2 regions of the Kosakonia sacchari SP1 genome follow, and region 1 is predicted to be linked to the other one. Evidence: predicted binding sites of a transcription regulator. Region 1 holds the regulator's gene; the other holds the start of a gene.
The links. Region 1 encodes PhoB, which activates phosphate uptake and scavenging genes when phosphate is short. Its sites were predicted from a motif close to CTGTCATAAAACTGNCNNAT; they were not measured.
Positions count from the first base shown of each region.

Region 2: a site for PhoB is predicted at 10,865-10,884, ahead of pstS (phosphate ABC transporter substrate-binding protein PstS). Genes of this name have one in related genera too.

Region 1 covers NZ_CP007215.2:3,780,534-3,796,031, forward strand. The annotation lists gene C813_RS40930 (2-hydroxyacid dehydrogenase) at 85-1,026, shown strand; gene proY (proline-specific permease ProY) at 1,081-2,433, opposite strand; gene brnQ (branched-chain amino acid transporter carrier protein BrnQ) at 2,517-3,836, opposite strand; gene phoR (phosphate regulon sensor histidine kinase PhoR) at 4,242-5,540, opposite strand; gene phoB (phosphate response regulator transcription factor PhoB) at 5,562-6,251, opposite strand; gene sbcD (exonuclease subunit SbcD) at 6,450-7,652, shown strand; gene sbcC (exonuclease subunit SbcC) at 7,649-10,789, shown strand; gene mak (fructokinase) at 10,821-11,729, opposite strand; gene rdgC (recombination-associated protein RdgC) at 11,829-12,740, shown strand; gene ppnP (pyrimidine/purine nucleoside phosphorylase) at 12,786-13,070, opposite strand; gene C813_RS40980 (AroM family protein) at 13,159-13,836, opposite strand; gene yaiA (protein YaiA) at 14,053-14,244, opposite strand; gene aroL (shikimate kinase AroL) at 14,295-14,819, opposite strand; gene C813_RS40995 (YaiI/YqxD family protein) at 15,091-15,498, opposite strand, start outside.
Region 2 covers NZ_CP007215.2:4,882,972-4,898,469, reverse strand. The annotation lists gene mnmE (tRNA uridine-5-carboxymethylaminomethyl(34) synthesis GTPase MnmE) at 1-872, shown strand, start outside; gene C813_RS46100 (4'-phosphopantetheinyl transferase family protein) at 1,070-1,813, shown strand; gene C813_RS46095 (NADPH-dependent FMN reductase) at 1,833-2,399, shown strand; gene C813_RS46090 (NCS2 family permease) at 2,437-3,774, opposite strand; gene yieH (6-phosphogluconate phosphatase) at 3,944-4,609, shown strand; gene cbrC (PF03691 family colicin E2 tolerance protein CbrC) at 4,636-5,223, shown strand; gene C813_RS46075 (ADP-ribosylglycohydrolase family protein) at 5,248-6,150, shown strand; gene phoU (phosphate signaling complex protein PhoU) at 6,184-6,909, opposite strand; gene pstB (phosphate ABC transporter ATP-binding protein PstB) at 6,979-7,752, opposite strand; gene pstA (phosphate ABC transporter permease PstA) at 7,799-8,689, opposite strand; gene pstC (phosphate ABC transporter permease PstC) at 8,689-9,648, opposite strand; gene pstS (phosphate ABC transporter substrate-binding protein PstS) at 9,772-10,812, opposite strand; gene C813_RS46045 (hypothetical protein) at 11,085-11,663, opposite strand; gene glmS (glutamine--fructose-6-phosphate transaminase (isomerizing)) at 11,729-13,558, opposite strand; gene glmU (bifunctional UDP-N-acetylglucosamine diphosphorylase/glucosamine-1-phosphate N-acetyltransferase GlmU) at 13,766-15,136, opposite strand; gene C813_RS46030 (right-handed parallel beta-helix repeat-containing protein) at 15,480-15,498, shown strand, end outside.

The sequences.
Region 1 (15,498 bases):
CGCCCGCTTCGTGCTGATGCCCGAAGCCGCAGGCAGACGTGCTTTTTATACTGATAAAAACTATAGATGAATAAAGGGCTTAGTATGAGCAACAAACCCGAGATCCTCGTCATTAGCGAAATTCCGCAGGCGATGATCGACACCCTCGAACGCCATTTCGTGGTGCATCGTTACTGGCAGCCCAATGCACAGGCTCTAGTGCGCGAACGCGCTTCTGCCATACGTGGCGCCTTGACACGCGCCGCGAAAGGCATCAGTACCGCGCTGATAGAGCAGCTTCCAGCGCTGGAAGTGATCAGCGGTTTCGGCGTCGGCGTGGATGCCACCGATCTCAATGTCTGTCGCCAGCGCGGAATAAAAGTCAGCAACACACCGAACGTGCTTAACGAATGCGTGGCCGATACCGGGCTGGCGTTAATGCTGGCCGTGACGCGGAAAATTTGCGAGGCCGACCGCTTTGCTCGCGCGGGCGAATGGGAACATGGCGCCTTTCCCGGCGCATGGAAGATGAGCGGCAAGCGCTGTGGCATTGTTGGCATGGGCAATATTGGCCATGACATCGCCCAACGTGCCGCGGCATTCAATATGCCGATTCATTATTTCAGCCCACGGGAAGCGCGCAACAACCACTGGCAGCGCCATGACTCGCTTATCAAGCTGGCGAACGCGGTCGATTTTTTAGTGCTCACATTGCCAGGCGGTGCGAAAACGCAGCACATTATCAACCGTGAAGTGCTGGAAGCGCTGGGGCCGGAGGGCATTCTGATCAATATTGCGCGCGGCAGCGTGGTTGATACGGAGGCGTTAATCGCTGTGCTTCAGGAAGGGAAATTACGCGGCGCCGGGCTGGATGTGTTTGAAGAGGAACCGCATATTCCGCCCGCGCTGCGCAGCCTGCAAAACGTGGTGTTATTGCCGCATATCGCCAGTAATACCGCCGAAACGCGCCAGGCGATGGCGGATCTAACCATCAATAATCTGGTGAGCTATTTTGCGCAAGGGAAACTGCTGACGCCGGTGGTGTAAGCCAGTAACGAGGGGAACATGCCGGACAAGCCTGACGCTTATCCGGCACAGTTATCAGGCTTTGCGGCGTTTAAACATCCAGCCAATCAGCAGCAGCACAATCCACGCGAAGCCAACATACAGAGAGATGCGGGTGTCCGGGTGCCAGCCAATCAGCACAATAATAAACACGAGGAAAATCAACCCGGCAACGGTAGTGGCTACCCCACCAGGCACTTTGAATTTCAGCGCTTTCACTTCATCAGCAGAGAGACGGCGGCGGAAACCAATCTGCGAGAGCAGGATCATGATCCACACCCACACCGTGGCGAAGGTCGCCAACGAGGCAATCACCAGGAAGACATTTTCCGGCATGATGTAGTTCAGATAGACCGCCAGCAGCAGCGCGACCGTCATCACCATCACCGTGACCCACGGAATACCGCGACGCGAGGTTTTGGCGAACATCTTCGGCGCACTTCCCTGCTCAGCCATGCCGTGCAGCATCCGTCCGACACCGAACACATCGCTGTTGATGGCGGAAAGCGAGGCGGTCAACACCACAAAGTTAAGAATGCTGGCGGCAAAGGTGATACCCATATGCTGGAAGGTCAGCACAAACGGGCTGCCGTTAGTGCCTACCTGGTTCCATGGATAAATGGACATAATCACGAACAGCGTCCCAACATAGAACACCAGAATACGCAGCGGCACGGAGTTGATGGCGCGCGGGATCGACTTTTCCGGGTCTTTCGCTTCGCCGGCGGTGATACCAATGATCTCAATACCGCCGTAGGCGAACATCACCATCTGCAGCGCCATCACCGTGCCAAGCCAGCCATTGCTGAAGAAGCCGCCGTGGCTCCACAAGTTGCTGATGCCGGTCGGCTCACCACCGTTGCCAATCCCCCAGATGATGATGCCGAACCCGGCGACAATCATGATGATGATCGTGGCGACTTTAAAGAACGAGAACCAGAACTCCAGTTCGCCGAACACCTTCACGCTCATCAGGTTAATGGCGCAGATAATCAGCACCACGCTCAATACCCAAATCCAGTGCGGCACCGTCGGGAACCAGACGCCCATATAGATGCCGAAAGCGGTCACATCGGCAATGGCGACAATCAGGATTTCAAAACAGTAGGTCCAGCCGGTGATATAACCGGCCAGCGGGCCGAGATTTTCCTGCGCGTAGCGGGAGAAGGAACTGGCAGAAGGGTTATGCACGGACATTTCGCCCAGCGCACGCATAATGATATACGCGGCGACACCGCCAATAATGTAAGCCAGCAGCACGCTTGGCCCGGCCATTTTGATGGCGTCTGCGGAGCCGTAAAACAACCCGGTGCCAATCGCTGAACCCAGCGCCATAAAGCGAATGTGGCGGGTGCTTAGCCCACGCTTCAGCTTATTAGTACTTTCCATCGTTTCCACTGCCATTATTCAACACAAAAATAAAAAACCACGGAGCGCGTACCCCGTGGTTAAACAAACCGTGTTTGCTGCTGTTAATGCGCGCTGGAAGTCACTTGTCGTCCTGCAGCGCGATCCCAGATTGCGGCCAGAATCACCATCACCAGACTTGGCATCAACCAGGCCAGCCCCTGCTCCGCCAGCGGCAAGCGCTGTGTCCAGGCAGGAAGGTGTTCAGCAAACGCGGAGGCTTTCACGCCGTCAAGGATACCAAAAAGCAGGCTGATAAACATGACCGGTGCGATAACGCGTGTTGAACTGTTCCAGAAGGAGCGGGTAAAACTCAGCACCACCAGTACGATACAGGGCGGGTAGATCATCGTCAGCACCGGAATCGAAATCTGAATCAGGTGGCTCAACCCGAGGTTGGACACCGCCATTGAGAAGATACCCAGAATAAACACCAGCGCACGGTAAGAGAGCGGCAGATACTGCGCGAAAAACTCGGCACAGGCGCAGGTCAGGCCAACCGCCGTCACCAGGCAGGCGATGAAAATCAGTGCCGCCAGCAGGAAGCTGCCCGCACCGCCAAAGGTGTGCTGAACGTAAGCATGCAGAATGGCAGCGCCATTGGCAGATTGCTCAACCAGCGAAGAGCTGTCTGAGCCCAGGCGGAACAGCGCCAGATACAGCAGCGTCAGACCCACGCCAGCCATCAGGCCAGCCCAAACGGTGTAACGGGTCAGCAGACGCGCTTCGGTCACGCCGCGCGAACGCGCCGCGTTAACAATCACAATGCCGAAAACCATCGCGCCTAGCGTATCCATCGTCAGGTAGCCGTTGACGAAACCGTTGGAGAAAGAGGCGTTCTGGTAGGCGTCCAGCGCGTGGCTGATGGAACCCGCCGGCCAGACAATCGCGGCGATCGAGAGGATAGTCAGCGCGATGATTTTCAACGGGGCAAGGAAGTTACCCACGGTATCAAGCAGTTTGCCCGGATAGAGCGACACCAGGATCACCAGCGCGAAGTAAACCACGCTGTAAATCAGCAGCGGCATCGCGCCTTCGCCGGTCAGCGGTGCAATCCCGACTTCAAACGAGACGGTTGCCGTACGCGGCGTCGCAAACAGTGGCCCAACCGCCAGGTAGCAAACCGTTGCCAGCAGAACACCCGCCACTTTCCCAATCGGCGTGCTTAGGCTATCGACGCCACCGCCGACTTTCGCCAGCGCGACAACGGTGAGCACCGGCAAACCCACAGCGGTAATCAGAAAGCCAAACGCCGCCGTCCAGACGTGTTCACCCGCCTGTAAGCCGACCATCGGAGGAAAAATGATGTTACCTGCGCCTACGAAGAGGGCAAAGGTCATAAAGCCCAGAGCAACAATGTCTCGTGGTTTTAAGTGATGGGTCATAAGTTTTACTGCCTGTGGATGTGGTGTCGTAAAGTGATGAATTATTGGCCTTTCCCGACCGAACAATAAAACGCCAATTGCGTGAAAAATCAGCGGGAAATGCTTTATGTACAACGTGGCGAAGAATAGTTTTTCGATTTACCACGTAAACACAGTCGGTCTGACAATGTACGGGCGCAATTTAAACGCTTATAACGTTTAAAGGCAAGGTGGGATCGCAAAACCAGATGGTTATGCTGCATTGCAAAAAACAAGCAGTCAAATACTCCATTTATAAGAAAAACACATGGCTGATCATGCGAACAAAAAAGCAGCAGACGTACAAAATACGTTTCAGCTGTGGTAGACGGTGCGGGAAAGCGGCCTGTTTTCGCAGGCCGCTGGAAAGATATGCTGACAGAGCCTTCAGGAAGCGGCTTTTTTGGCAACCAGACGTTCCGGCAGGACAAAGCTAAAGCGGGTACGCTTGCCCGGTTCGCTGACGATATCAAGGCGGCTTTCGTGGTGATTCACCGCGTGTTTGACAATCGCTAACCCAAGACCGCTGCCGCCGGTTTGCCGCGAGCGGGCTTTATCCACCCGGTAGAAACGTTCGGTCAGGCGCGGAATATGTTCTGCGGCAATGCCCGGTCCGTTATCTTCCACGCTAAATTCCGCGCCCTGCGGTACATGCTGCCAGCGCACAATAACGTGCGTGCCTGCAGGCGTGTGGTTGACGGCGTTATAGACCAGATTCGAGATTGCGCTACGCAGTTGCTCCTCATTACCAAGCACTTTGAGCGCGTTATCCACTTCAAAACTGAAAGTGTGCTTTTGTTGACTGAGGGTTTGCGCTTCCCGTTCGACAACCCGCAACATCATCGGCACATCAATGGTTTCGTTAGGCGGTAGCGTCGGCGCAGCTTCAATTTTCGACAGCGTGAGTAACTGGCGGACCAACCCTTCCATCCGCGACGTTTGTTCACGCATAGTGTGCAGCGCTTTTTCGCGCGGCGCCCCTTCCAGTGTTTGCTCCTGCATCATTTCCAGGTAGCCCTGCAAAACCGTTAACGGCGTGCGCAGTTCATGACTAACGTTGGCAAAAAAGTTACGCCGCGCACCTTCCAGCTGGTGCATTTGCGTCACATCACGCGCCACCATTAGCAGTTGTTGCTCGCTGTAGGGCATGACGCGGATCTCAAGATGCCGCCCATTATTGAGCACCAGATGCAGAGGTCGGCCAAACTCCTGATTCCTGATGTATTTCGTAAATTCTGGGTAGCGCAGCAAGTTAAGGATATTCTGGCCGTTGTCGTCCGGCCAGCGCAGCCCCAGCATCTGCTGTGCAAGACCGTTACACCAGAAAATCGCCCCCTCTTCGGTGGTGAGGATCACCGCATCCGGCAGCGATTCCGCACCGCTGCGAAAGCGTTTGATCAAATTTCCCAGTTCGCGGCGGCGCTTTTTGTTACGCATCTGCATCTGGTGTAGCCCGTAAAGTAGCGGCTCCCAGCTTCCCGTGCCCGGCGGCGGCGTCATGCTTTTATCGACCCACAACCACCAGGAAAGGCGCAGTAAATTCCAGAAATGCCAGATCAGCAACCCGGTTACCGCGGCGAACAAAAACCAGGGCAGGTAACCGAAAATCGCGCCGAGAATAAAGGCGGGGATACAACAAAGGAGGAGCTCCAGCACCAGCCTTTTCCATGACAGCCGTTCCAGCACGCGTCACACTCCTGTCAAATTTCAGAAACGGGTCGAAAAACGATATCCCGTGCCGCGCACTGTTTGCACCATACGATCGTGGCCGCTGTGTTCCAGCGCTTTGCGCAGACGGCGAATATGCACGTCCACGGTTCTGTCTTCAACGTAAACATTGGTTCCCCATACGTGGTTCAGCAGTTGTTCGCGGCTATAAACACGTTCGGGGTGCGTCATAAAGAAATGTAAGAGTTTAAACTCTGTCGGTCCCATATCCAGCGGATTCTCACCGGTCATTACGCGATGTGAGGAAGGATCGAGGCTCAGCCCCTGCATTTCAATCACCTCTTCCACCGCCATCGGTGAAATACGGCGCATCACGGCTTTAATGCGCGCGACCAGCTCTTTCGGTGAAAATGGCTTGGTAATGTAATCGTCCGCCCCCGTTTCCAGACCGCGAACGCGATCCTCTTCCTCCCCGCGCGCGGTCAGCATCATCACCGGAATATCACGGGTCATCGCTTCGCGTTTAAGATGTTTAATAAACTGAATGCCAGAACCGCCAGGCAGCATCCAGTCCAGTAAAACCAGGTCGGGCCAGGGTTCGTTAAGTTGGTTCACCGCGCTGTCATAATCTTCAGCTTCCACCGGTTGAAAACCATTTTGCTCGAGCACGAAGCACACCATTTCACGGATCGGTGCTTCATCTTCTACGACCAGAATTCGTCTCGCCATAATTCGCCCTGTTTTAATTAAGTCGTCAGTATAGGTAGCGGCGCCATTATGCGTCAGTTTTATGACAGATTTATGAATAAGATGACCGCTATATGACCCGCGCGGTGGCTGTGTGACAGCGCAAATTTGCGTTCGGTTATGTCCCTCATCTGCTTAATGTTTATAATCTGCTTTACGCTTTTTCGCCACGGAACCGCTATGCGCATCATTCACACTTCAGACTGGCATCTGGGTCAAAACTTCTACAGTAAAAACCGCGCCGCCGAACATGACGCTTTTCTCGACTGGCTGCTCGCCGCCGCCGAAACGCATCAGGTGGATGCCATTATTGTCGCAGGCGATATTTTCGACACTGGTTCCCCGCCCAGCTATGCCCGCGAGCTTTATAACCGCTTTGTGGTCAAACTCCAGCAAACGGGCTGCCAGCTTATCGTGCTGGCGGGAAACCACGATTCCGTGGCCACACTAAACGAATCAAAAGAGATCCTCGCCTACCTGAAAACCACCGTGGTAGCCAGTGCAGGCGCCCAGCCGTTCCTGCTAGAGCGCCGCGATGGCGAACCCGGTGCGGTATTTTGTCCGGTGCCATTTTTACGCCCGCGCGACATTACCGTTAGCCAGGCAGGGCTTTCCGGACAACAAAAACATCAACATTTGCTGGCGGCGATCACCGATTACTATCAACAGCAATTTACTAAAGCCTGTGAACTGCGCGGTGACAAACCACTGCCGATTATCGCCAGCGGCCATTTAACCACGGTGGGTGCCAGTAAAAGTGACGCGGTACGTGATATTTATATCGGCACGTTAGACGCCTTCCCTGCACAAAATTTTCCGCCGGTGGATTACCTCGCGCTCGGCCACATTCATCGGGCGCAGAAGATTGGCGGCCAGGAGCATATCCGCTACTGCGGCTCGCCCATTGCGTTGAGTTTTGATGAAACCGGGAAAAACAAAAGCGTCAATCTGGTGACATTCGCCGAAGGTAAGCTCGCCGATGTCACGGCGCTGGCGGTGCCGGCAACCCAACCGTTAGCGGTGATCAAAGGCGATTTTGTTGAAATCTGCCGTCAGTTAGAACAGTGGCGCAATGCCCCCGCAGAGCCCCCCGTATGGCTGGATATTGAAATCGAAAGTCATGAATATCTGGCGGATATGCAGCGCAAAATCCAGCAGGTGACAGAAGATTTGCCAGTCGAAGTGCTGCTGGTGCGCCGCAGCCGCGAACAGCGCGAACGAATTCTTTCCGGCGAGTTACGCGAAACCTTAAACGAATTAAAAGTCGAAGAGGTCTTCGCCCGCCGCCTTGCGCTGGCAGAACTCGACGACACACAAAATGCGCGGTTACACACGCTGTTTAGCGAAGCGCGCCAGGCGCTGGATGAGGAGAATGAGGCATGAAAATCCTGAGCCTGCGGCTAAAAAACCTGAACTCGCTTAAAGGCGAGTGGAAAATAGACTTCACCGAAGAGCCGTTCGCAAGCAACGGTCTGTTCGCCATTACCGGCGCGACCGGTGCGGGGAAAACCACGCTGCTCGACGCCATCTGCCTGGCGCTGTACCACGAAACACCGCGCCTTAGCACCCTTTCACAATCGCAAAACGATTTAATGACCCGCGATACAGCTGACTGCCTTGCCGAAGTGGAGTTTGAAGTGAAAGGCGTCGCCTACCGCGCGTTCTGGAGCCAGAGCCGCGCCCGCGGGCTGCCGGATGGAAACTTGCAAGCCCCGCGCGTTGAGCTGGCGGCCTGCGCCGATGGCAAAATCCTTGCCGATAAAGTGAAAGATAAGCTTGATCTTACCGCCTCACTGACCGGGCTGGATTATGGCCGCTTTACCCGTTCCATGCTGCTGTCGCAGGGGCAGTTCGCCGCCTTCCTCAATGCGAAACCGCGTGAACGCGCAGAGCTGCTCGAAGAGCTGACCGGCACCGAGATTTACGGCCAGATTTCCGCCATGGTGTTTGAAAAACACAAAGCGGCGAAAACCCGGCTTGAGCAGTTGCAGGCGCAGGCAAAAGGCGTGGAACTGCTTAGTGATGAGCAGCGCCAGCAGCTTGCGCAACGTTTGCAGGCGCTTACTGACGAAGAGCAACGTTTGCTGGCAGGGCAGCGCGACATACAGGCGCAGGCCAACTGGTTGAACCGCGACGCAGAGTTACGCGCCGCGCGCGGACGCGCGCAGGCCGCACTGGTACAGGCTCAGCAGGCGCTGGCCGGTGCTCAGCCTCAGATAGCGGCGCTGGAACGCGCGCAACCGGCGCTGCAATTGCGCCCGCTATGGGATCGGCTTGAGGAGCAGCGTAAAGCGCTGGTTCGCACCCGTGCGCAGAGCGAAGAAGTAAATACTCGCTTACATGCCAGCCTGTTACAGCGTGCGCGCATTCGCGTTAGCGCCCAGCAGCAGCATGCAACATTGCGGGAAACGCAGAAAACGCTGGAAAGCTGGCTTGCTGAGAACGCCCGTTTTGAGCGCTGGCAGAACGAATTAACCGGCTGGCGCGTGTTGTTCAACCAGCTGGAAGAAGAGAAAAAACAGTGGCTCGGCCTGCAACAGCGTGTGCAGACTCACGAGGCGAAACTGCGCACCTTGCCTGAATCGACACTGGCAATGAGCGCGGAAGAGACGGCGGCGGCAATGGCGTTGTGCGCGCAAAACCGCCCGCTACGCCAGCAACTTACCGCCCTGCATGCCCGTTTTGCTCCGCTGCGCAAACAGCTGGCGCAGCGCCAGCAGAGCTTGCTTGATTTACGCGCCGAGCAGGAAAAGATCGGTGTTGAACTGGCGCGTAAACGCGAGCTGTACAAAGAGAAAAACCAGCTGCTGACGGAAGTCACGACCATTTGCGAGCTGGAAAACCGCATCAAAGATCTGGAAAGCGAGCGCGCGCGTCTGCAACCGGGTCACCCTTGCCCGCTGTGTGGCGCAACCGAACATCCGGCGATTGCGCATTATCAAACTCTTGAGCCAGGCGTCAATCAGGCACGGCGCAGCGCGCTGGATCTGGAAGTGCGCCAGGTCAAAGAGGATGGCGTCGCACTTGGCGAGCGGCTGAAAGGGTTGGCTGAACGCTACGAAAAAGATGAGCGCGAAGTGAAAAACCTACAACAAGAGGAGCAAAACTGGTTGCAGGAGTGGGCAAAAGCCTGTGCCGCGCTCAGCGTCACGCTGGAGCCGCATCGCGAGCTTACCAGTTGGCAAAGCGCGCAGGATGCTTATGAACATCAGCTTTATTTGCTGAACCAGCGCCAGACACTGCAGTTGCAAATCCGCGAACTTCATCAACAAAGCGAGCAGTATCAACAAGCTGTGGTTGCCCGCCGTGAAAAACTGGCGACCACGCTGCAACAACTGGATCTGGCCCTGCCGCCGGAAGGCGAAGAGGAGCTGTGGCTGGCGGCGCGCACGCAGGAAGCCGAACAGTGGCAATATCAGCAGCAACAGCTCAGTGCGCTGCACGAAAAGATGGCGCAACTCACGCCGATCCTCGACACACTACCGGAAAGCGACAGCGCCAACGACGGGCAGACAGCAGCGCTGGAAGGCTGGCGGAAAGTACACGATGCCTGTCTTGCGCTGCAAAGCCAGTGGCAAACCCTGCATCAGCAACTGGCGCAAGAGGAGCAAACCGCAGCCGCGCTGGAGCAACAATTTACCGATGCGCTGGGAAAAAGCGTTTTCACCGATCATCAGGCCTTTCTAGACGCCCTGCTCACCGAACCTGAACGCCAGCGCCTTGAGCAGTTACGTCAGAAGCTCGACAGCGAATGCCAGCAGAAACAGGCAGTAGCGAACAGCGCTGAACAGGCACTGAGCGCACACCAGGCACAGCCGCCTGCGGCACTCGCCCCGGATACCACGGTTGAAAGCATCGGCCTGGCGCTGGACTCGATGTCGCACCAGCTTCGGGAAAATACCACCCGCCAGGGGGAATGCCGTCAACAGTTGAAGCAGGATGAAGATAACCGTAAGCGCCAGCAAAATGTAATGCAGGAGATAGCGCATGCCAGCGTGTTGTATGACGACTGGGGCCATCTGAATGCGCTTATCGGCTCCAAAGAGGGAGATAAATTCCGCAAATTCGCCCAGGGTTTAACGCTGGATAACCTCGTCTGGCTGGCGAACAACCAGCTTAATCGCCTGCACGGACGTTATCTGCTGAAACGCAAGGAGAGCGATGCCCTGGAACTGGAGGTAGTCGACACCTGGCAAGCGGATGCGGTACGCGATACACGCACCCTTTCCGGCGGCGAGAGTTTCCTGGTCAGTCTGGCGCTGGCACTGGCGCTCTCCGATCTGGTGAGTCATAAAACCCGCATCGATTCACTGTTCCTCGATGAAGGCTTCGGCACGCTGGACAGCGAAACGCTGGACACGGCGCTGGATGCTCTTGACGCGCTGAACGCCAGCGGCAAAACCATCGGCGTGATTAGCCATGTGGAAGCAATGAAAGAGCGCATCCCGGTGCAGATCAAAGTGAAGAAAATTAACGGACTGGGCTACAGCAAGCTCGACGGGAAATTCGCGGTGAGTTAAAAATCAGGGCGCTTAACCGCGCCCTTGTTGTTTATTCGCCCTGCGGCCACAGCCAGGCCGCGCCGCGTACGCCACTGGAATCGCCGTGCAGCGCTTTGCGGATCGGCGTTTCGCACTCACCGCCAAATACCCAATTGCGCAGCAGCACCGGTACGGTCTGGTAAAGACGCTCGACGTTACTCATGCCGCCGCCCAGCACAATCACATCCGGGTCAAGAATGTTCACCACATGCGCCAGCGATTTCGCCAGCCGCAGCTCGTAGCGGCTAATCGCCAGTTCCGCCACCGCATCCTGTTCGTTGACCAGACGCATGATCTCATTGCCCCTGAGCGCCTTGCCGCTAAGCCGCTGATAATCCGTGGCAAAGCCGGTGCCGGAAATAAAGGTTTCAATACAGCCCTGCTTGCCGCAATAACAGGGAACTTCGCTGCGATAGCGCAGCTCGTCCTCATCCATCCACGGCAACGGATTGTGCCCCCACTCGCCTGCGGTGCCGTTACCGCCGATGTGCGCATGCCCGTTAAGCGCCACACCGGAGCCGCAGCCGGTGCCAATAATCACCGCAAACACCGTTTGCGCACCGGCTGCCGCGCCGTCCACCGCCTCGGAAACCGCCAGGCAGTTGGCATCGTTTGCCAGCCTCACTTCGCGATTTAACCGCTGGCTCAAATCCTTATCGAACGGTTTACCGTTCAACCAGGTTGAATTGGCATTTTTCACCACACCGGTGTAGGGCGAAATCGAACCGGGAATGCCCATGCCCACCGTGCCGCGCTGCCCGGTCGCTTTTTCCGTGAGATCCACCAACGAGGCGATTAGCTCAATGGTCTGCCAATAGTCACGCGGCGTGGCCTGGCGATGGCGAAACAACTCTTCGCCTTGTTCACCCAGCGCAATGATTTCTGTTTTTGTACCACCTAAGTCGATACCGATACGCACATCAAACTCCTCATAGTGGACCACGCATTAGCAATGCAACGGCGGCGACAATTCGCTATCATGCCCGCTGCATTTAACGACAAGGCCGTGGAAAAAATCATGCTGTGGTTCAAAAATTTAATGGTATACCGTCTCAGCCGCGATGTTGCGCTGCGTGCGGAAGAGATGGAAAAACAGCTTGCCCCACTATCGTTTACTCCATGCGGTAGTCAGGATATGGCGAAAACTGGATGGGTTCCACCGATGGGTTCACACAGCGACGCGCTGACCCATAGCAACAACGGCCAGATTATTATCTGCGCGCGTAAAGAAGAAAAAATTCTGCCGACGCCGGTAGTCAAACAAGCGCTGGAAGCAAAAATTTCCCGTCTTGAAGCCGAGCAGGGTCGCAAGCTGAAAAAAACAGAAAAAGATTCGCTGAAAGACGAAGTGCTGCACTCCTTACTGCCGCGTGCATTCAGCCGCTTCAGCCAGACCATGATGTGGATCGACACTGTGAATGGCCTGATTATGGTCGACTGCGCCAGTGCCAAAAAAGCGGAAGACACGCTGGCGTTGCTGCGAAAAAGCCTCGGCTCGCTGCCGGTGGTACCGCTGACGATGGAAAATCCTATCGAACTGACGCTGACCGAATGGGTGCGTTCCGGTACGGTAGCGCAGGGTTTCCAGTTGCTGGACGAAGCAGAACTGAAAGCGATGCTGGAAGATGGCGGCGTGATCCGTGCGAAAAAACAGGATCTGGTGAGCGATGAAATTGCCGTACACATTGAGGCAGGCAAAGTGGTCACGAAGCTGGCGCTCGACTGGCAGCAGCGTATCCAGTTCCTGATGTGCGATGACGGTTCCGTAAAACGCCTGAAATTCTGCGATGAGCTGCGCGATCAGAATGAAGATATCGACAGAGAAGATTTTGCCCAGCGCTTCGATGCCGATTTTATTCTGATGACCGGCGAACTGGCGGCGTTGATTCAAAATCTGGTGGAAGGCTTAGGCGGCGAAGCACAGCGCTAACCTTTTCTCCACAGACAAACGCCCGGATTTTCCGGGCGTTTTACATTAGAGGTAACGGCAGAGGTAAGAACTCGGTTCCGCCACCTGCAAATGAAACTCGCTATGACCAGGTACGTTGAACACTTCGCCCGCGGCGTAAGCTTTCCATTCGGTTTCGCCCGGCAGCAGCACATTCAGCGCGCCGCTTACCACCGTCATCTCTTCCGGCTGCGCGGTGCTGAAAGTGTATTCCCCTTCCGCCATAACCCCAACGCTGGCACGGCCAGTGCTACTGCTGGTAAAACCAATGGATTTCACTTTACCGGAAAAGTATTCGTTACTTTGAAGCATGAACTGGCCCTTATAAAGAAAATGTATGGAAAAACACTATAGAGGCCGGACTTTGCTTCTGTCACGAGAAATTCACACGATTGCAGGCCTAAACCAGCAGTTCAGATGCCAGCCGCGCGGCCAGCACATTCGACAGTAAAACGGGCACATCCAGCGCTTTTTGCAGTAAATCGCGGTGATACTGGTGGAAACCAAGGCAATCCAGCATCAGCACATCCGCACCGCGCTCAATAAGCCCTTTACCCGCTTCAATTAATTCCTGTTCTGTCGCCAGGTAAGGGTGAGCCAGCGCGTAATAAGGTTCATTTTCCAGCACTTGCCATTTTTTCTTTTGCTGCGCCATGAGTTCGGGAATGGGCACAATCACGCCTACCTGATGCCCGTCGACAATGGAAGCGACCAGCGGCGGAATAATGCGCTGCGGCTCAACCAAAATCGCGTTACGTGCAACGAAACCACGAATATCCGCGGTGCTCATCAACAAAATGACATCGTAACCCTGGTTATCCAGCACTTCGATAACGCCCTGGAGATCGCGTTCCACTTTCTCACGGGAAACCATCCCGAGGCTGTCATCGCTTAATCGTGTGGGAATGGCGTGCTCCCCGGCGTCTACGGCGTATTCACGGCGCACCTCTTCCGGATCCATTTTTCCCAGCAGGCTAAGATGGGTGATCTGCTCTTCTGAAACATGCTCCGCAAGGAGCGGAAAAATCTCTTTTACCGGAACCACACCAATGGTGAGGATCGCCAGGGACGCACTCATTTTTACTTTCCGCCTTTCATCACTGCTTGTTCTTATTCGCTCTCAATCATGCCGTTATGACGGCTGTTGTGTAAAAAGAACATGCCACTCTCGTGTTCATATAAATTCCAGTAACCATAAAAGAGTAACCACTGACTATTATTTAGCCAGTTTAAAAACGTGATGTAGATCCTTTTTTGTAATGTTCAGGAAATCATCCAGCCTTCAAAATGCGGCTTAACTTTTGTCCGGATCTTCATAACGCCGTTTAGCGTCAAGAGCTTCCTGCTCGGTGGGGTGTTCACTAATTAAGGTATCCGGTTTCGGATGGTCGGCGCGCAGTTCATACCAGGTCACCGTCGGACCGTTCGCACCTTTTTCAACAGCGACAACACGGGCTTCACGCGGATATGGCGGTTTAGTCGGCATAGCTCTTCCTCATTTTGCGGGTCGAGCAATAAGTATAGACAAACGTTTCGCTAACTGGCGCGCGCCAGTTGCAATGCCGCTTCAATATCAGACACCACCTTATCCGGTGACTGCGCTGCATCCACTACGTAATGCGCAGCTTCACGGTACAACGCATCGCGCTGCGCCAGCACTTCACTGACCTCTTCGCTGATGGGCTTACCGGTTAGCGTCGGGCGTTGCCCCTCCTCGGGAAAAGCCTCCAGCCGCTCCGCCAGCACCTCGACCGGCGCGCAGAGATAAATCACCACCCCGTGTTCACGCATAAAACGGCGGTTGTATTCGCGAAGGATAATCCCGCCGCCGGTCGCCACCACGCGTGATGGCGAGCTAACCGCTTCCAGCGCGGCGGTTTCCCGCGCACGAAAACCATCCCACCCTTCTTGTTCAACAATCGCAGCGATGGTCTGTTGGGCATTTTCCTGCAACCAGTAATCGGTATCGATAAACTGGCATCCCTGCGCCAGCGCCAGCGTCCGACCAACCGTTGTTTTACCGCAACCACGTGCGCCGATAAGAAAAATGGGGAGCGTCATGAGCAGGTGTTCCCTCCGGGTCCTGCACAGTGCAGGACGGAAAATAAGACAGCGATAATATCACCAGACTAGTACGAAACTCATCGTAAAATTAACGTTACACTTTTATGTCTGCGTCAGTAAAAATCTCATGAGAAACCAAGTTAAATCTGGGTTTCCTCTGTAAAGATTCTATGGCAGCACGTGTCGCGGCAACCTTACTGAATGTAACACAGGCTGGCAAGCCCGCAAGGCGGCAAACAGTAACACATCATGCGGGGATGCGCAGAATTTACTCGCTCTGGCGGCGTTTGTCGGCCAGCAGCCATTTATCCAGTTCGGCGGCAAATTGCTGGCGATCCCGTTGTGACAGGCTGTCCGGGCCACCGGTTTGAATACCACTGCTGCGCAGGGTATCCATGAAATCGCGCATCGTCAGTTTTTCGCGAATGGTGGCCTCGCTATAGCGTTCACCGCGCGGGTTCAGTGCCGCCGCGCCTTTTGCCAGCACTTCCGCTGCCAGCGGAATGTCTGCCGTGATCACCAAATCACCGGCTTCGCACAGCCGGACAATTTCATTGTCGGCAACGTCAAAACCCGCAGGCACTCTGATGGAACGGATCACCCGCGACAGCGGCACGCGCAGGTTTTGGTTCGCCACCAGCGTTAACGGCGTCTGTGTGCGCTCGGCCGCGCGGAA
Region 2 (15,498 bases), 1.1 Mb from region 1:
ACCTGCGCATCTACGTCGAAGCGGCGATTGATTTTCCGGATGAGGAGATCGATTTCCTCTCCGATGGCAAAATCGAAGCGCAACTGAATAACGTTATCGCCGATCTGGACGCCGTACGCGCCGAAGCGCGTCAGGGTAGCCTGCTGCGCGAAGGGATGAAGGTCGTCATTGCCGGACGCCCAAATGCCGGGAAATCGAGCCTGCTGAACGCGATGGCCGGGCGCGAAGCGGCAATCGTCACCGATATCGCCGGTACCACTCGCGACGTGCTGCGCGAACATATTCATATCGACGGTATGCCGCTGCATATCATTGATACCGCCGGGCTGCGCGAAGCCAGCGACGAAGTGGAACGGATTGGTATTGAACGCGCCTGGCAGGAGATCGAGCAAGCCGACCGCGTGCTGTTTATGGTGGATGGCACCACTACCGATGCCGTTGACCCGGCGGCGATCTGGCCTGATTTTATTGCCCGTTTGCCAGCGAAACTACCGATTACCGTGGTGCGCAATAAAGCCGACGTAACTGGCGAACCGCTGGGTCTTAGTGAAGTGAATAATCACTCACTTGTTCGTCTGTCAGCACGAACCGGTGAAGGTGTGGATGTGTTACGTCAGCATCTTAAACAGAGTATGGGCTTTGACACCAGCATGGAGGGCGGCTTCCTCGCGCGTCGTCGTCATTTACAAGCGCTGGAAACGGCCGCAGAGCATCTGCAACAGGGCAAATCGCAGCTGTTAGGTGCATGGGCGGGTGAACTGCTTGCCGAAGAGCTGCGCCTGGCACAGCAGAACTTAAGTGAAATCACTGGCGAATTTACCTCAGACGATTTGCTGGGACGCATTTTCTCAAGTTTCTGTATTGGTAAGTAATGACATGGCGGCCGTTTTAACGGCCGTTTGTGTTACTACGGTAGATTTTCCTAAAGTGTTTCGGATCAGCGAAAGAAAGTGTAAATATCCCCATTAGGACTTTTCAGATGCGAATTTCCGCATTAAAACCTATGCAGTATGGGCGATAATATTGATTATCGATTCGATCAACTCAGACCATTATCACGGAGAGAAAAATGGCGACGCACTTTGCAAGAGGGATCCTCTCAGAAGGGAATCTCATCTCTACCCGGTTACCACTAGCCTGCCATGATACGGCGCGCCAGCTTCCTGAACATCGCCGCTCACGCTTTCTCGCTTCCCGCGCGTTACTCGCCGAAATGCTGTTTATGCTTTACGGCGCGAGTGAACTGCCGGAAATCGAAGTTGAGCCAAGCGGAAGACCGAGATTTGTCGACAACAGCCTGCCACACTTCTCACTGGCGTATGCCGGGAACATGGTCGGTGTGGCGATCACTACCGAAGGCGAATGCGGGCTGGATATGGAGCTACAGCGCGCAACGCGTAGTTTTCATAGCCCGCATGGGCATAAACACACGTTCACCAATAATGAGCAGTTGTGGATCAACAACCAAAACGATGCTAACGAAGCGCAAACCCAGCTTTTGACCATACGCCAGAGCGTAATGAAGCTACTGCACCAGATGCAGGATGAGCCGGGCCAGTTACAGTTATTGCCAGGATCCGGGCGTCTTCGCGCCGCGCAGCTGTCACAGGTGGAAGTGATGTGTGACGCGGAAGATGTGCTGATTTGGTCGGTCGCGGTGAGTCCGGCAATCGAAAGCCTGAAGATCTGGGAATTCGACAGTCAAAAAGGGTGGCGTTATCTTTCTGATGTGCAAACGCGCGCTAACGATCCCGCGTCCCGCTTAATGCGATTCACCAGCCTGCCTGCGGAAAAAGCGCTTATCCTTAATTGATCCCTACACAGGAGTCATTATGTCTGCTGAACTCAAGGTTGTGACACTTCTCGGGAGCCTGCGCAAAGGCTCATTTAATGCCATGGTTGCACGCACGTTACCGAAACTTGCTCCGGCAGGAATGGAAGTGACGCCACTGACTTCCATTGCTGATATCCCACTGTATGACGCGGATATCCAGCAAGAAGAAGGTTTCCCGCAAAATGTGGAAGCAATTGCGGCACAAATTCGCGCAGCGGATGGCGTGGTCATTGTGACTCCAGAGTATAACTACTCCGTGCCAGGTGGCCTGAAGAACGCCATCGACTGGCTATCGCGTCTGCCTGAGCAACCGCTGGCCGGAAAACCGGTTTTGATCCAGACCAGTTCAATGGGCGCGATTGGCGGCGCACGCTGCCAGTATCATTTGCGTCAGATCCTGGTGTTCCTGGATGCGATGGTAATGAACAAGCCGGAGTTTATGGGCGGCGTGATCCAGAACAAGGTGGATCAGCAAACGGGAGAAGTGGTTGATCAAAGTACGCTCGACCATTTGACCGGGCAGCTAACGGCTTTTGGTGATTATATTCAGCGCGTTAAGCGGTAGTGGTAACTCCCTCTCCCTTACGGGAGAGGGAGAAAGATTAATGCGCGTCAATAAAAATGATTTTCAGCAGGAACAACACCGCAACCACCAGCACACACGGGCTCAGATCGCGCAAACGACCGGTGCCAATCTTCATCACACAGTAAGAGATAAAGCCGAGTGCGATACCTTCGGTAATCGAGAAGCTAAACGGCATCATCACCGCAGTGATAAACGCGGGTACGGCTTCTGTCATATCTTCCCATTTCACGCGCGCGAGACTGGAGGTCATCAGCACACCAACATAAATCAGCGCACCAGCAGCGGCATACGCCGGAACCATGCCCGCCAGCGGCGACAGGAAGATAACCAGCAAGAACAGCAGACCAACCACCACCGCGGTCAGGCCGGTACGCCCGCCGACAGACACGCCAGAAGATGATTCGATATACGCCGTCACGGAAGAGGTGCCGATAAACGAACCGGCGACCGAAGAGATGCTGTCAACGTACAGCGCCTGCTTCATGCGCGGGAATTTGCCGCTCTCATCCACCAGCCCGGCTTTATCCGTCACGCCAATCAGCGTACCGGAAGAGTCGAACAGGTTTACCAGCATAAACGAGAAGATCACGCCAGCCAGACCGATGTTAAACGAACCTGCCAGGTCAACGTTGCCGACAACAGACGCAACGCTCGGTGGTGCGGAAACGATGCCGTGGTACTGCACATCACCCATCAGCCAGCCCAGCAGCGTTGTCACAACAATAGAGATCAGCACCGCGGCGTGAATGTTGCGCGACGCCAGAATCGCGATGATAAAGAAACCGAGCACGCCCAGCAGGACACTGTGAGATGTCAGGTTGCCAATGCTCACCAGCGTCTCTTTGTTGGCGACGATAACACCGGCGTTTTTCAGCCCCATCATGCCAATAAACAAACCAATACCGCTGGTAATACCAACACGCAGGCTCACCGGGATATTGGCAATCATCCAGTAACGGACGCGGAAAATGGTTAACAGCAGCAGACCGACCGCGCCCCAGAAAATCGCGCCCATGCCAATCTGCCAGGAGAGGCCCATTGCGCCAACCACCACGAACGCAAAGAAAGCATTCAGACCCATGGCCGGCGCCAGTGCGACCGGCAAATTCGCCACCAGCCCCATCAAAATGCTGCCAAAAGCGGCAATCAGGCAAGTTGTTACAAATACTGCGCTGGTATCCATTCCGGCGACGCCCAGAATCTGGGGGTTAACAAAAACGATATACACCATCGTCAAAAACGTCGTGAAACCGGCGATCACTTCGGTGCGTGCCGAAGTACCGTGCTCGCGCAGTTTAAACACGCGGTCAAGCAACCCCTGGCCTGAAGCGTGGGTAGTGTGTTGTTGGCTCATTATCAATTTCCGGAATAGGAGGGAAAATTCGTCGCTATCCTATACCAAAATGAGACAATGTTGACGGTTATCACACACTTTTTTTCATTGAATTTGCTTATACGGCAACGATTGCGTCCCGTAATCTGCGTTAAGTAAACGTTAAACTTGCAATAAAACAGGAAACGGCATGTCCCACATTGAAGCGGTATTTTTCGACTGTGACGGCACCCTGGTCGACAGTGAAGTAATTTGTTCCCGCGCGTACGTGCATATGTTTGAAGCGTTTGGTATTTCGCTCGATCTCGACGAGGTTTTTAAACGATTTAAGGGTATGAAACTGTATGAAATCATCGACGTTATCGGCGAGGAGTACGGTAAACCGCTGGATAAAAGCGCGCTGGAGCCGGTGTACCGCGCGGAAGTGGCGCGTCTGTTTGACAGCGAGCTGGAAGTGATTACCGGTGCGAATGCATTGCTGGACGCGGTGGATATTCCTATGTGCGTCGTTTCTAATGGCCCCGTCAGCAAAATGCAACACTCTTTGGGCAAACTTGGAATGCTACATCACTTTCCTGAAAAACTGTTTAGCGGCTATGACATCCAACGCTGGAAGCCCGATCCGGCGATAATGTACCATGCAGCTAAAGCGCTTAATGTCGATCCGGCAAACTGTATTCTGGTGGATGATTCCACCGCCGGGGCGCAATCTGGTATCGCGGCAGGGATGGAAGTATTTTACTTCTGCGCCGATCCGCATAACAAACCCATCGACCACCCAAAAGTGACTACGTTCACTGATTTGGCGCAGTTGCCAGAGCTGTGGCGCGCTCGCGGGTGGCATGTTACGCGTTAATCTAAACCACTAAACAGGATGTTTTTATGGCCCAGACACATCGCCCTCTACCGGTATTTAAATATCACCCGCAACCTCTGGAAACCGGGGTGTTCTCTGAAGACAAAACGGTCACCTGCGCCTGCTGTCAGCAGCCGACCAATGTCTACTACACCAACCCGTTCTATACCCAGCAAGATGTCGATTATCTCTGCCCATGGTGTATTGCAGACGGTGCAGCCGCAGAGAAATTTGGCGGTAGCTTTCAGGATGAATCCTCTCTGGAGGGCATAGAAAGCGAGTTCGACGACGAAGGCGAATTTACCGGCTTTAAAAATCCCTGGCCGGAAGCCAGCGTGATTGAATTGACCGAAAGAACGCCGGGATATTGTGGCTGGCAGCAGGAGTTCTGGCTGGCGCACTGTAATGATTTCTGCGCCTTCGAAGGGTACGTAGGCTGGAAAGAGATTGCCGACAAGCTGGACCAATTTGCCGATCTGCAGGCCGACTGCGATGCTTTCGGCATTGATTACGAGAAGCTGCCCGAATACCTGCTCGACGGCGGTGATTGCCAGGGGTATCTCTTCCGCTGTCTGCATTGTGGGAAGCTGCGGCTGTGGGCCGATTTCTCCTGATGGAGAGCGACAGGAGCGCAACAGATGTCTGAATTACTAGCACGTTATCAGGGTTGCATGCTTGGGCTGGCCGCAGGAGATGCGGTTGGTACCACAGTTGAGTTCAGCGCGAAGGACTCCTTTCCACCCGTGACCGGGATGGTCGGCGGCGGCCCGTTTCATTTACAGGCCGGGCAATGGACTGATGATACCTCAATGGCGCTGTGCCTTGCGGAAAGTCTGGTCACCTGTAACGGGTTTGACGCAAAGGATCAGATGAACCGTTATCTGAACTGGTGGAAGTGGGGCTATTTAAGCTCTACGGGTCACTGTTTTGATATAGGCATGACCGTTGCCAGCGCGCTGCAGAAGTTCGCCAATGATGGCGAACCGTTTGCCGGTTCCAGCAATCCGCGAACAGCCGGTAACGGCTCGCTGATGCGTCTGGCGCCTGTCGTGCTATGGTTCTTTCCGGATCAAGCGCAAGTGCTGGAATATGCACAAGCCTCTTCACGCACGACGCACGCCGCGCCGGAAGCGCTCGCCAGCTGCCGTCTGTTCGCGCAACAGCTTATGAATGCCTTAAAGGGCAAAAGTAAGCGGGAAACGCTGACCGATATCGCGCTGTTGCCGGAGCAGGAAAACCTGCGCCATATCGCTGAAGGTCGCTATCTGCAAAAAACGCGGGCGGAGATTTTTGGTACCGGTTACTGCGTGCAGAGCCTGGAAGCTGCGCTGTGGTGTTTCGCCAAAGGTAACGACTTTGAAGAAACCATCCTGCTGGCCACCAACCTCGGCGATGATGCGGATACTACCGCCGCCATTGCCGGGCAACTGGCTGGCGCGTTTTACGGGATAAACGGCATTCCGCAAACGTGGCGTGACAAACTCTGGCAGTACGAGGATATCGATACGCTGGCAAGAAAGCTGCTGGCAAAATCGGCCTGAAAAAAACCCCCTCATCGCTGGGGGGTTTTCACATCACTCTTTGGGATCTTTTCCGGCGAGCAGCTTATCCAGTTCATCGCCGCCCACGTGACGGAAATCCTGGCCCTTCACGAAGTAGAAGATGTATTCACAGATATTCTGGCAACGGTCGCCGATACGCTCGATGGAACGGGCGCAGAACAGCGCGGTCAGCACGCTGGGAATGGTGCGGGAATCTTCCATCATGTAGGTCATTAACTGACGCACAATGCCTTCATATTCCTGATCCACTTTTTTATCTTCGCGGTAGATACGCACCGCTTCGTCCAGATCCATACGGGCGAAAGCGTCCAGCACGTCATGCAGCATCTGCACGGTGTGGCGGCCCAGCGATTCAAGGCTTACCAGCAGCGGCTGATGTTGCTGGGAGAATTTTTCCAGCGCGGTACGGCAGATTTTATCCGCCACGTCGCCAATACGTTCCAGCTCAGCGATGGTTTTAATGATCGCCATAACCAGACGCAAATCGCTCGCCGTCGGCTGACGCTTGGCGATAATGCGCACACAGGCTTCATCGATGGCGACTTCCATCATATTGACCTGTTTGTCGCCCTCAACAACGCGCTTAGCCAGCTCGCTGTCCTGGTTGTGCATGGCGGTGATCGCATCAGAAAGCTGCTGCTCCACCATTCCACCCATGGTCATTACCTGAGTGCGAATGCTTTCCAGCTCAGCGTTGAACTGCCCGGAAATGTGTTTGTTAAGGTTGAGATTGTCCATGGTGCACTCCAAATGCCCGACAGATTTCACGTTGTAACAGGGTTGCTGAGACCTTTACGGTTCGGCAAATCAACCATAGCGCCCGGTAATGTAGTCTTCCGTTTGCTTCTTCTTCGGCTTCGTGAACAGATCATCTGTATTGCTGAACTCAATCAACTCACCGAGGTACATAAATGCCGTGTGATCGGAACAGCGCGCCGCCTGCTGCATGTTGTGCGTTACGATAACAACGGTGTAATCCTGTTTCAGTTCCGTAATCAGCTCTTCGATACGACCGGTTGAGATCGGGTCGAGCGCGGAACAGGGTTCATCAAGCAACAGAACTTCCGGGCGGATCGCGATGCCGCGGGCGATGCACAGACGCTGTTGCTGACCACCAGAAAGAGAGTACCCGCTCTGGTGCAGTTTATCCTTGGTTTCGTTCCATAATGCGGCCTTAGTCAAAGCCCACTGCACGCGCTCGTCCATATCCGGGCGTGAAAGCTTCTCAAACAGGCGCACTCCGAAAGCGATATTGTCATAAATCGACATCGGGAACGGCGTTGGCTTCTGAAACACCATCCCTACTTTCGCGCGCAGCAACGCAATATCCTGCGTGTTCGTCAGAATGTTGTCGCCATCCAGCAGGATCTCGCCTTCAGCGCGCTGTTCAGGATAAAGCTCAAACATTTTGTTAAACGTACGCAACAACGTGGACTTACCGCAACCCGACGGCCCGATAAACGCCGTCACCTGATTTTTGGCAATATCCAGGCTGATGTTTTTCAGTGCATGGAATTTGCCGTAATAGAAGTTCAAATCGCGAACCTGAATCTTACCCGGCGTCGTTTCAACCATACTCATTTATCTCTTTCCTCAACTCGACGCCGCTTTCGCCGCGTCGCAAAAATTAACCGTGTTTACTCTTCGCGAAAATGACGCGCGCCAGAATATTTAACAACAGTACGCAGAGAGTGATGATCAGCACCCCGGCCCAGGCCAGTTGCTGCCACTCGGCAAACGGGCTCATAGCGAATTTGAAAATCGTCACCGGCAAGTTAGCGATAGGCTGCATCATATCGGTGCTCCAGAACTGGTTGGAGAGCGCGGTAAACAGCAACGGCGCCGTTTCACCCGCAATACGCGCGACAGCCAGCAGCACGCCAGTCATAATCCCGGATACCGAGGCTTTCAGGGTAATCGCGGAAATCATCTTCCACTTCGGCGTTCCCAGCGCGTAAGCCGCTTCACGCAGACTGTCCGGCACCAGTTTCAGCATGTTTTCCGTGGTACGGATGACAATCGGCACTTGCAACAGCGCCAGCGCAATCACACCAGCCCAACCTGAGAAGTGCTGCATCTGCGCGACAACAATGGTGTAAACGAACAGGCCGACCACAATCGAAGGCGCGGAAAGCAGGATGTCATTGATAAACCTAATAATTTCAGCCAACAGTGATTTACGGCCATATTCCGCCAGATAAATCCCGGCCATAATGCCCAGCGGCGTACCGACAACCGTTGCCCAGAGAATTAACAGTCCGCTGCCCGCCAGGGCGTTAGCCAGGCCACCGCCCGCCGTATTGGGTGGCGGCGTCATTTCAGTAAACATCGCCAGCGACATACCATCAAAACCGCGTGTAACCGTCGACAGCAGGATCCAAATCAACCAGAACAGACCAAAGGCCATGGTCGCCATCGACAATGTCAGGGCAATACGGTTTTTCAGACGGCGGCGCGCCTGCATTTTGCGACGCGATTCAGCCAGTTGAGCGGTGCTTTGCATTTCAAGCGTAGCCATTAGCGTGCCCCCTCGTTTTTCGCCAGGCGCATGATCATAAATTTAGAAATGGCCAACACGATAAAGGTGATCACGAACAGGATAAGCCCCAGTTCCATCAATGCCGCGACATGCAAGCCCGATTCGGCTTCGGCAAACTCATTCGCCAGTGCAGAGGTAATACTGTTACCAGGCATAAACAGCGAAGCACTGTCGAGCTGGTAGGTGTTACCGATGATAAAGGTCACCGCCATGGTTTCACCCAGTGCACGCCCCAGCCCCAACATTACGCCACCAATCACCCCGTTTTTGGTAAATGGCAACACAATACGCCAGATAACCTCCCAGGTGGTGCAGCCAATGCCGTAAGCCGACTCTTTCATCATCACGGGTGTTTGTTCGAATACATCGCGCATGACCGCCGCAATGTACGGAATAATCATAATGGCGAGGATCACCCCGGCAGCCAGAATGCCGATACCAAAGGCGGGGCCGGAAAACAGCGCGCCGACAAAAGGAATGTTGGAAAGGACATTGCCCACCGGTTCCTGGAAGTAAGTCGCGAACAGCGGAGCAAAAATAAACAGCCCCCACATGCCGTAAACAATACTCGGGATCGCCGCCAGCAGCTCAATAGCAATACCCAGCGGACGTTTCAGCCAGTTTGGCGACAGCTCCGTCAGAAACAGTGCGATACCAAAACTCACCGGAACCGCGATAAGCAGCGCAATGACCGAGGTAACAATGGTGCCGTAAATCGGTACCAGCGCCCCGTAGACGTCATTCGGTGCATCCCACTCTTTGGTCCACAGGAAAGAAAAACCAAACTTCTGAATGCTTGGCCATGAGGAGAAAATCAGAGACACGATAATGCCGCTGAGCAGCAATAACACAATCAGCGCAGCCAGTCTTACCAGTGCGCTGAATAACATGTCGCCTTTTTTACCCGGGGGATTAAATGCCGGCTTGGTTGCAGCCATAAATTACTCTTCAGTTTAACGTCTTACGAATTTGCCCGCAGGCACTTGCGCTTGTCGGCCTACAGAAGATCTGTAAGGCGGATGGTGTAAGCGCCATCCGCCATGTTCTTCAAAAACGAGTGCTTAGTACAGTGCTTTACCGCTGCTGTCTTTCACGTTGGCTTTCCAGGCAGCGCGAACTTGTTCAACAACGCCATCCGGCAGAGTTGCGTAGTCGAGGTCGTTAGCTTGTTTGCCGCCTTTTTTGTAGGCCCAGTCAAAGAACTTCAGCACTTCGGCACCCTGTTCAGGTTTAGCCTGCTCTTTGTGCACCAGAATGAACGTGGTGGAGGTGATTGGCCACACATCCGCACCTTTCTGGTTAGTCAGATCCTGCGCGAAAGACTTGCTCCAGTCGATATCTTTAGCCGCGTTGGAAAAACTGGTTTCCGTCGGGCTAACCGCTTTACCATCGGCAGAGAGCAGCTTGGTGTAGGTCAGGTTGTTCTGCTTAGCGTAAGCATATTCAACGTAACCGATAGAGCCCGGCAAACGCTGGACGAACGCGGCGATACCGTCGTTACCTTTACCGCCCAGGCCGGTCGGCCAGTTAACGGTAGAACCAGAACCGACTTTAGATTTCCACTCTTCGTTCACTTTCGCCAGGTAGCTGGTGAAAACGAAGGAAGTACCGGAGCCATCAGCGCGGCGAACCACAGCGATGTTCTGTGAAGGCAGTTTCAGGCCAGGGTTGAGTTTGGCGATAGCCGCGTCATCCCATTTTTTGATATTGCCCAGGTAAATATCACCCAGGGTTTTGCCGTCCAGCACCAGCTCACCGGATTTAACACCCGGGACGTTGATTGCCAGTACGATACCGCCGATCACGGTCGGGAACTGGAACAGGCCTTCCTGAGCCAGTTTGTCGTCAGACAGGGGGGCATCGGACGCACCGAAATCAACAGTTTTAGCAGTAATTTGTTTAACGCCACCAGAAGAACCGATACCCTGGTAGTTAATCTTGTTACCTGTTTCTTTCTGGTAGGTATCAGCCCACTTGGCATACACCGGCGCCGGGAAAGTTGCGCCCGCGCCTGTCAGGCTGGCAGCTGCGTTTACAGCAAATGCACTCAGAGAAAAGGTCGCGGCGACAACAGTTGCGACAGTGGTACGCATAACGTTCATAATGTCTCCTGCAAGAATCGTAAATCGTTGTTTAGTGGCTACGATGAGCAAAATAGGACACTTTGATGACAGTTATATGCAATGATTGTTACTGTTTGATGACAGCAACGAATTACGGCCCGATTTAACGAATGTCGGATGATTTATCAGCGAGATAAAAAAGCTGATGACGATAAGATGTCAGAAAAATTTTAGTTTTATGACATTAAAAACGTAGCTGAATCTGACAAGAAGTCCTAACGAAACGCGAGAAAATGCCACCGCTTATCACTTTATTTACGCTTAGATTGCGTCAACGCCTGACGCCGGAATTGAGCGATTTTTAGCGATACACGCCACTGCACTAATTTCGTGAGTTCCGGCCCGTTCATCACTTTCCGTGTAAGCCATAACAGAACAATACCAATCCCCCAAAAAACCAGAGACAGTGCGGAAAACGGAGTAATGAGCAGCCATCCTGCCACTGGCACGTTGCAAACACATAACAGCAACCAGACAACCAAAAATAATTTTAAGGAGAGCGTGCGCCCTTTTTCTATGCCGATAAGCGCCACGACCAGGATAAAAAATACCGCGACACCGACGATAAAACCCAGACCACCAATGGTGGTTTTCACCGTCAGCGCAAGGCAGACATAGCTCAGTAACAAGGCATAAAACACGACCGTTACGCTGCCATAAAATGTCATCCCACCTCTGCCTGCAGGATAGGCTTTTGGCATCTCTTTAAATGCCTCCGCAGCCAGCTTCAACTGCGCCAGCTTGCGACCCGCGATTCCCGCATCAACGCCCCGGCAATAATTGATGAGCGCATACAACCTCGCACCTGCCATTTTTTCCAACAAACTCATGCGTATCCTTAAAAAAGAGGCTGCCATAAGGCAACCTCTTTCTACACGATGACAAGCTTAAAACCTTATTCAACGGTAACCGATTTCGCCAGGTTACGCGGCTGATCCACGTCGGTGCCCTTGATCAGCGCAACGTGGTAAGCCAGCAATTGCAGCGGCACGGTATAGAAGATTGGTGCGATCACCTCTTCTACATGCGGCATATCGATAATGTGCATATTGTCGTTGCTGGTGAAACCGGCATCCTGATCGGCAAAGACATATAGCACGCCGCCACGGGCGCGAACTTCTTCGATGTTGGATTTCAGTTTTTCCAGCAGTTCGTTGTTTGGCGCAACGACAATGACCGGCATATCGGCATCAATCAGCGCCAGCGGACCATGTTTCAGTTCACCAGCAGCATAGGCTTCAGCGTGAATATAGGAGATCTCTTTCAGCTTCAGCGCGCCTTCCAGCGCGATCGGATACTGATCGCCACGGCCAAGGAACAGCGCATGATGCTTGTCGGAGAAATCTTCTGCCAGCGCTTCAATGCGTTTATCCTGCGATAACATCTGCTCAATGCGGTTCGGCAGAGCCTGCAAACCGTGAACGATATCGTGCTCAATGGCCGCATCCAGCCCTTTCAGGCGGCTCAGTTTCGCCACCAGCATCAGCAATACGGTGAGCTGAGTGGTGAACGCTTTGGTTGATGCAACGCCGATTTCCGTACCGGCTTTGGTCATCATCGCCAGGTCGGATTCGCGCACCAGCGAGGAACCCGGAACGTTACAAATTGCCAGCGAACCCAGATAACCCAGCTCTTTTGACAAGCGCAGCGCCGCCAGCGTATCTGCCGTTTCACCAGACTGCGACAGCGTGATCATCAGGCTATTGCGACGCACCGCAGATTTGCGATAGCGGAACTCAGAAGCGATTTCGACATCGCACGGAACACCCGCCAGTGCCTCAAACCAGTAGCGAGAAACCATACCGGAGTTGTAAGACGTACCGCAGGCAACAATCTGAATATGCTCAACTTTCGACAACAATTCGTTGGCATTCGGCCCCAGTTCGCTCAGATCAACTTCACCGTGGCTGATGCGGCCAGTCAGGGTGTTTTTGATGGCGTTCGGCTGCTCGTAGATCTCTTTCTGCATGTAATGGCGGTAAATACCTTTATCGCCAGCGTCGTATTGCAGATTCGATTCGATCTCAGGGCGTTTAACCTGCGTGCTGGATTTATCGAAAACCGTCACGCTACGGCGAGTCACTTCAGCAATATCGCCCTCTTCGAGGAAAATAAAGCGGCGGGTAACCGGCAGCAACGCCAGCTGATCGGATGCAATAAAGTTTTCGCCCATGCCAAGACCGATAACCAGCGGACTGCCAGAACGCGCTGCCAGCAGCGTGTTAGGATCGCGGGTATCCATAATAACCGTGCCATATGCACCGCGTAACTGCGGGATCGTGCGCAGCACAGCTTCACGCAGCGTACCTCCCTGCTCCAGTTCCCAGTGCACCAGGTGCGCGATAACTTCGGTATCCGTTTCAGAAACAAACACATAACCGCGTGCTTTTAACTCTTCACGCAGCGGTTCATGGTTTTCGATGATGCCGTTATGCACCACAACAATATGGTCAGAAACATGCGGATGCGCATTCCCTTCCGATGGCTCACCGTGCGTTGCCCAGCGGGTGTGCGCAATACCGGTTCCACCGTGCAGAGGATGTTCTTCCGCTGCCTGAGAGAGCATCTGCACTTTACCGAGACGACGCAAACGGGTCATGTGACCTTGTGCATCAACCACTGCCAGACCAGCAGAGTCATAACCACGGTATTCCAGACGACGAAGGCCTTCGAGAAGGATTTCAGCTACATCACGTTGCGCGACTGCGCCAACAATTCCACACATATTTTTTGATTCCGATTTTGGCATTATGCCTTTTGTTGTCGGTCAACCTGTTTACACGTCATGCTTCGACGCTGCCTTTATACAACGCGAATTATTGAGTGTAAGTGTCCGATTACCGGACTCCCCGAGCCTTGTAGAAAGTGGGGTTATTTTTATAGGTACTGCATTTGGGCGGGGGAATTATCTTTCCCCTCATCCCTGAAATCGTTACTTCTTCTTCACAGGACGCTGCCAGCCTTGTTTTTGCACCTGCGGCACGCGGCTTAAAACCAGTTCATTTTCGTTAACGTTGCGCGTTACCGTCGTACCGGCGGCAATCGTCGCACCTTTACCGACCATGACAGGTGCCACCAGCTGCGTATCAGAACCGACAAACACATCATCACCAATGATGGTTTTATGCTTATTCGCACCGTCATAGTTACAGGTGATAACGCCTGCGCCAACATTCACGTTGTCGCCAATTTCCGCATCGCCAAGATACGTCAGATGGCCCGCTTTAGAGCCTTTACCCAGACGCGCTTTTTTCATTTCCACAAAGTTGCCGACATGCGCGCCAGCCAGCAGTTCAGCGCCTGGACGCAAACGCGCAAAAGGCCCGATGGTACATGCCGCTTCCAGACGAGCATCTTCCACAACGCTGTATGGGCTGATTTCGCAATCGTCGCCAATTTCGCTGTTTTTCAGGATGCAACCAGCACCGATCTTCACGCGATGGCCAAGCTTAACGTGACCTTCAATGATGACGTTAGCATCGATCTCGACATCCCGCCCGTGCTCCAGCGTACCGCGCAGATCGAAACGAGCAGGATCGCGCAGCATAACGCCTGCCAGCAGCAGTTTCTCCGCTTGTTCAGACTGGTAAGCGCGCTCCAGACGCGACAACTGAAGACGATTGTTAACGCCTTCCACTTCGCTCAGGCGCTGCGGGTGCACAGCGACGATTTCACGCCCTTCCAGATAAGCCAGCGCAATGATATCGGTGATGTAGTATTCACCCTGGGCATTGTTGTTAGTGAGTTTGCCAAGCCAGCGTTTCATATCGCCGCCATTGGCGATCAAAATACCGGTGTTGATTTCATTAATCTTACGCTGCTCTTCGCTGGCATCTTTCTGTTCAACAATGCCCGTCACGACGCCGTTTTCGCGCGTGATGCGGCCATATCCAGTAGGGTCATCCAGAACCACCGTTAACAAACCGATCCCACCTTGCGGTTTTGCCGCACGCAGACGTTCCAGTGTTTCCACTGAAATCAGCGGCACATCACCGTAGAGCATGAGAATATCTTCGTCATCAGCGAAGAACGGCGCAGCCTGCTGCATCGCATGACCAGTGCCCAGCTGTTCAGCTTGTAAAACCCAATTGAGTTTATCGTCAGAAAGGCGTTGTTTGAGCAGATCGCCGCCATGTCCATACACCAGATGAACGTGGTTCGCGCCAAGAACAGTCGCAGTATCAATGACATGCTGAACCATCGCTTTCCCTGCAAGCGTATGCAGCACTTTGGGAAGATCGGAATACATGCGTGTACCTTTGCCCGCAGCAAGGATCACCACACTCATTTTTGTGTTCAACATATGCGTCCTGACTCTATTTTGGGAAAGAAGTAAACCTCTTTCACGTTGAAAATTCTACATATTTTGTAGCATGAAATGGATTGCCGACGAAACGCTCAAGTTCGGCGATTACAGGCCATTTGAATGCTAGTTGGTGCGCAGAGTAAATCAGTTTACCGCTGAAAAATAGCGCCATTTCCTGCTGGTGCTAATTCATACAATGGGTTAGCCATTTTTTTCATCCTGAATAAAGATCGCACAAAAACAAAACGGCGTTTTAATCATCGAAGAGTGTGACGCACAAAAAAGAAACAGCGTTTCATCTTGATGATAATGGCAGGCAATTATCAATCAGGAGAATAGAATGAATTATAAAATACCTC